Regions from separate parts of the Vibrio sp. 2134-1 genome, predicted to be linked through region 2. Evidence: predicted binding sites of a transcription regulator. Region 2 holds the regulator's gene; the other holds the start of a gene.

Region 1 (3,200 bases), on a different contig from region 2:
TACGCAGCACCTATCAAAATCTTCAATTAGCAATCAACGAGTACGGCTATAACAGCCCGAAAGCAACCGTTGCTAATGAAATGATGCTAGACGTATTCCGCGAGTTTCGTCTAACGCCTAAACAGTTTGATCACCTAGTGAATGAACTGCGTACTGCTATGGATCGCGTTCGTACTCAAGAGCGTCTGATCATGAAGTCAGTGGTTGAATACGGCAAAATGCCGAAGAAATCATTCATCGCGCTGTTCACTGGTAATGAATCAAGTGAAGCTTGGCTGGATGAAGTTCTTGCTTCAGACAAGCCATACGCTGAAAAGATCAAACGTAACGAAGAAGAAATCCGTCGTTCAATCGCTAAGCTAAAAATGATTGAAGAAGAGACTTCTCTAAACGTACAGAACATTAAAGACATCAGCCGTCGTATGTCTATCGGTGAAGCAAAAGCTCGCCGTGCGAAGAAAGAGATGGTTGAAGCGAACTTGCGTCTTGTAATTTCTATCGCGAAGAAATACACCAACCGTGGCCTACAGTTCTTGGATCTGATCCAGGAAGGTAACATCGGTCTGATGAAAGCGGTAGATAAGTTCGAATATCGTCGTGGTTACAAGTTCTCGACTTACGCAACGTGGTGGATCCGTCAGGCAATCACTCGTTCAATCGCGGACCAAGCACGTACGATCCGTATCCCGGTACACATGATCGAAACGATCAACAAGCTAAACCGTATTTCTCGTCAAATGTTGCAAGAGATGGGTCGCGAGCCACTACCGGAAGAACTGGCAGAGCGCATGCAAATGCCAGAAGACAAGATTCGTAAAGTTCTAAAAATCGCTAAAGAGCCTATCTCAATGGAGACACCAATCGGTGACGACGAAGATTCGCATCTAGGTGATTTTATCGAAGATACAACGCTAGAACTTCCGCTAGATTCTGCAACTGCAACTAGCCTTAAGGTGGCAACAAAAGACGTGCTTGCAGGTCTAACGCCACGTGAAGCGAAAGTACTTCGTATGCGCTTTGGTATCGACATGAACACTGACCATACTCTAGAAGAAGTTGGTAAGCAGTTCGACGTTACTCGTGAGCGTATCCGTCAGATCGAAGCAAAAGCACTACGTAAACTTCGTCACCCAAGCCGCTCAGAGACTCTGCGCAGCTTCCTAGACGAATAATCGCAGCGCATACAAGCTTTTAGAAATCAAAAAAGGTGACTTTAGGTCACCTTTTTTATTATCTACTGTTCTAAGTGGATAAAAACTAAGCGCAATTGCCCTAGTTGGTATCTAGACACCTTGCAACGCTTCCCCTATAATCGTTGTCCTATTAAGGCCCCTTAGCTCAGTGGTTAGAGCAGTCGACTCATAATCGATTGGTCCGCAGTTCAAGTCTGCGAGGGGCCACCATATTCCGAAAGGCGTAGCAGGTTAATACCTACTACGCTTTTTTTGTATCTTATATCTTTGGGTACAGTTGCGGTAACTCGTCACTAACCTCGTAATAGCTTTTCCTCTTCCCCTCTTCTTTAACTATTATCTGGCTCTCTATACGAGCAATAGAAACAAAATGTCTGCTCGTGATTTAAACCATTGACCCTCAGACAACTTCTGATAGGATGGACATACAAACGTATAGACGTCTAAAACAAAAAATGGAGCTACAATGAAAAGTATTGGTCACTTAAAGAAACTAGCTTTGATTCTCACGGCAGTAGTCGGCTTAAGCGCTTGTGGAGAAAAAGATGACTCTGTCATTAAAGTGGGCGCGACAGTTGGACCACATGCACAAGTAGTCGAGGCGGTAGCGAAGGAGGCAGCAAAGCAAGGTTTGAATGTCGAAGTCATTGAGTTTTCTGACTACGTGACACCTAATGCCGCTCTTAGCGATGGTAGCATCGATATTAATAGCTATCAGCACCAGCCATTTTTAGACAACTTCAACAGTAGCCATAACGCCCAATTAGTATCAATTGGTCAGTCCATTCTTATGCGTATGGGGCTTTATTCCAATAAGTATCGCTCACTGCAAGAGCTTCCAAACAATGCACGTATAGCGCTTCCAAATGACCCTACCAACGGTGGTCGTGGTCTGTTGCTACTCGCCGATGCAGGTTTAATTGAGCTGAAACAGGGTGTTGGCCATAAAGCCGCCCTAACTGATATCACAAAAAACGCAAAATCATTTGAATTTGTCGAGGTAGATGCCGCTCAGCTACCAAGAACATTAGATGATGTGGACGCGGCTGCGATTACAATGAACTACGTAATGTCTTCTGGTTTAGATCCGAAGAAACAAAGTATCTATCTTGAAGCAAAAGACGCCCCATTAGCAGTCATGGTCATCGCCACTCGTGACGCAGACAAAAATAATGAAGCGTATAAAAAGTTCGTTTCTATTTATCAATCTCAAGCGATTCGTGATTATCTCGATCGCACTTTCAAAGGCACAATCGAAGCAGCTTTTTAATCAATAAAGCAGCGAATACTTTGCCCACGAATCAGATAGAAAAGAGGCTAATGTTTTCTCATAGCCTCTTCTTTTCATTACTCACTAAATCGACTCATTGTCGACTTTCAGCCTCTAACTTCATTGCCAAATAAGCTTGGTCAGCAGAAACCAACTCAGGACGGTTAATCAACTTCCAGAGGAAGTATGGTGGGATTAAAAATACGATGAAGTAGAGAGATTCATGGAAGAAAACATCGGCTATCGTTTGCTGATGCTCCCAAAGTGCCGTCAGTGCGAAGAGCTCTAACATCACGCCTAATACGCCAAAGACGACAGAGACAACAATCGCTAAACCCAGTAGTTCTCTAATAAAGTGCTTGTATGCCATGATACTAATTCCTTCTAGCAATAAGTCATACTAACTTACGCTCATAAGAAAGAAGCCAGCTTGACTATCATCAAACTCCCCTCATCACAGTTAAGAACTTAGTTTTATAAAAAAGGACTTGTATATAGCACCATTGAAGATTGACCTCTCTATCACAATACAATGACATCATTTCTCGACTTTGAGACTAGCCTTTTACATTTATCAGCAGTGTAAACAAGAGGTCATAATGAAAAAATATACCTATCCTTTACTTGCTATCTCAGGTGGTCTTTTATTGACGGGCTGCGGTAGCGACGACTCTTCATCCGATACAGAAGCAGCCACTTTTTCTCTCAGCATTTCCGATGCTCCTGTCGACGATGCC
Region 2 (3,200 bases):
GTGCTTAACCCCGTTATCTGGTCTAATCTCTTTTATTATCGGCTTTTTAAGGATATTGCTCGCAATCTTGCCTATGAAGTTTGATTTCTATCCGATAGAATTTATGCCCCCTTACCTAAAAATAAAAAAGAGAAACGTCCATGTCTGAAGACAACCACCAAGCAGCCACTCCAGAAGAAGAACATCGCCAAAAAGCATTGGATTACCATGCTTATCCAACTCCAGGAAAGATTGCTGTCGAACTGACAAAGCCTGCGGAAACGGCGGGTGATCTTGCCCTTGCATATAGCCCTGGTGTTGCAGAGCCAGTGCGTGAAATCGCACAAAACCCGGATAACGTGTACAAGTACACTGCAAAAGGGAACATGGTTGCTGTTATTTCTAACGGTACCGCTATTCTAGGTCTAGGTAACCTAGGTCCACTTGCATCTAAGCCAGTGATGGAAGGTAAAGCGTTACTGTTTAAGCGTTTTGCAGGTCTTGACTCTATTGATATTGAAGTTAAGCACCGCACGATCGATGAATTTGTTGATACTGTTGCGAGCATTGCAGACACTTTTGGCGGTATTAACCTTGAAGATATTAAAGCACCAGACTGTTTTGAGATTGAAAAACGTTTGATTGAGCGTTGTGATGTACCAGTATTCCACGATGATCAACATGGTACTGCTATTGTAACGGCAGCGGGTATGCTGAATGCAATCGAACTTCAAGGTAAGAAACTTGAAGATTCAACAATTGTTTGTCTTGGCGCTGGCGCTGCCGCTGTAGCGTGTATGGAGCTTCTGATCAAATGCGGCGCAATGCGCGAAAAAATCTACATGCTAGATCGCAAAGGTGTGATTCACACTCGTCGTGATGATCTTAATGAATATAAGCAGCTATTTGCGAACAATACAGATAAGCGCACACTAGAAGACGTGATTGAAGGTGCAGATCTGTTCCTAGGTGTATCTGGTCCAAACCTATTGCCAGCGGAAGCGTTGAAGTTGATGGCAGATAAGCCAATCGTATTCGCATGTTCTAACCCGGATCCTGAAATCAAGCCGGAACTTGCTCACGCAGTTCGTGATGACTTGATCATGGGTACTGGCCGTAGTGATTATCCTAACCAAGTTAACAACGTATTGTGTTTCCCATTCATTTTCCGCGGTGCTCTTGATGTGCGTGCAAGTGAAATCAATGATGAAATGAAACTTGCAGCCGTTGAGGCGATTCGTGAGCTAGCAAAAGAGCCTGTACCTGAAGCCGTATTGAAGGCTGCAGGTGTTGATAAGCTAGAGTTTGGTGCGGACTATATTATTCCAAAACCAATGGATTCACGTTTGCTACCACGTGTTGCAAAAGCGGTTGCTCAGGCGGCGGTTAATTCAGGTGTAGCTCGTATCGAGATGCCTGAAAACTACATGGCAGAGTAATATATCTTTCAGATGTGATACACAAAAATGGGACGCTATTGCGTCCCATTTTTTATGTCATTCATTTGGCTCGAGGCAAGAGTTATTACCTGAAACCTCTTATCAGGCTTTTTTATTCTTCGTCGAATGACTCAAATTCGATGCCCATTTCCGTCATCAGCGCTTTTACTTCTGTTGGAATATCATCAGGACGGTCTTTACGAAGGTCTTCATCTGTCGGAAGTGGCTGACCTGTGTACGCGTGCAAAAATGCCTCGCATAGCAATTCGCTATTGGTTGCATGGCGTAAGTTATTGATCTGACGGCGAGTACGCTCATCAGTTAGCACCTTTAAAACTTTTAGCGGGATAGAGACGGTAATTTTTTTTACTTGTTCGCTTTTTTTGCCGTGCTCTGCATATGGGCTAATGTATTCGCCATTCCAGTCAGCCATTGCACACCTTCATTTATGTAATCGGTTAAAAATAATTTAGGTGCTGATTTTAGCTGCATTTACCGCCATAAGCAAAGACATATAGACGTCTAGAAGTGTTGACGTCTCATTTTTTGACGAGTAAAGTGAACATAACAGCAAAGGAAGCGTGTTGATCACTTTATGTTACTCATTAGATATAGCGCATTCCTATTTAGAAGTCATTACCCGTGAAAGGATACACCCATGAGCACTCGCAAACCTGCGACCATTGCAGTACGCACTGGTATTGAATCAGACAGCCAATATCATGCTGTCGTTCCACCTATTTATCTTTCCACTAACTATGGTTTTCCTGCTTTTGGTGAAGTGCCCAAGTATGATTACACACGATCTGGTAATCCAAATCGCGGACTGTTGGAAAGTGCGCTATCTGAACTCGAGTCTGGAAAAGGAGCGGTTGTTACTAACTGCGGTACGTCGGCATTAAATTTATGGGTTTCCGCTTTTCTCGGCCCAGATGATCTCATTATTGCTCCTCACGATTGTTATGGTGGTACCTATCGTCTTTTTAATACCCGAGCTAACAAAGGCGATTTTAAGGTTCAGTTTGTCGATCAATCAGACGAACAGGCTTTAGATGCTGCATTGGCACAAAAACCAAAACTCATTTTGCTAGAAACTCCGTCAAATCCTCTGGTTCGCGTAGTGGATATTGCAGCTACTTGTGAAAAAGCGAAACAAGTCGGCGCGTTAGTTGCGGTGGACAATACCTTTTTGACACCCGTGTACCAAAAACCTTTAGAGCTAGGTGCGGATTTTGTTATCCACTCCACAACAAAATACATCAACGGTCATTCGGACGTAATTGGTGGGGTAATCATCACCAACACAGAAGCGCATGCAGAAGAGCTTGCATGGTGGGGCAATTGTATTGGTGCAACGGGTACACCATTCGATAGTTACATGACACTGCGAGGTATTCGTACGCTTGGTGCTCGTATGAGAGTACATGAAGAGAGCTCACAGCAGGTACTGGCTTACCTACAGAAACAAGCGTTAGTTAAAACTATCTATCATCCAAGCCTGCCGGAACATCCAGGTCATGACATCGCTAAAAAGCAGCAAACGGGCTTTGGCTCTATGTTGAGTTTTGAGTTTTCTGGTTCGTTTGAACAGTTAAAGGTGTTTGTGAAAGAGCTCCAACTGTTTTCATTAGCAGAGTCATTAGGTGGTGTAGAAAGTTTGATTTGCCACCCAGCATCCATGACGCACCGTGCAATGGGTGAGGAGGCGCTGGCGGAGGCTGGGGTCTCTCATCAACTATTGCGTTTGTCTGTCGGTTTGGAAGATGCACAAGACCTCATCAC

Evidence for each region. Region 2 encodes MetJ, which represses methionine synthesis genes. Its sites were predicted from a motif close to TTAGACNTNTANANGTCTAA; they were not measured.
Region 1: the regulator MetJ is predicted to act here: its motif matches at 1,621-1,640, upstream of R7R78_RS08475 (MetQ/NlpA family ABC transporter substrate-binding protein).

Annotation. Positions count from the first base shown of each region.
Region 1 covers NZ_JAWOUS010000005.1:123,466-126,665, reverse strand. The annotation lists gene rpoD (RNA polymerase sigma factor RpoD) at 1-1,172, shown strand, start outside; tRNA gene R7R78_RS08480 (tRNA-Ile) at 1,328-1,403, shown strand; gene R7R78_RS08475 (MetQ/NlpA family ABC transporter substrate-binding protein) at 1,660-2,463, shown strand; gene R7R78_RS08470 (hypothetical protein) at 2,558-2,833, opposite strand; gene R7R78_RS08465 (DUF4382 domain-containing protein) at 3,063-3,200, shown strand, end outside.
Region 2 covers NZ_JAWOUS010000023.1:47,211-50,410, reverse strand. The annotation lists gene R7R78_RS20485 (malic enzyme-like NAD(P)-binding protein) at 141-1,418, shown strand; gene metJ (met regulon transcriptional regulator MetJ) at 1,531-1,851, opposite strand; gene R7R78_RS20475 (O-succinylhomoserine (thiol)-lyase) at 2,077-3,200, shown strand, end outside.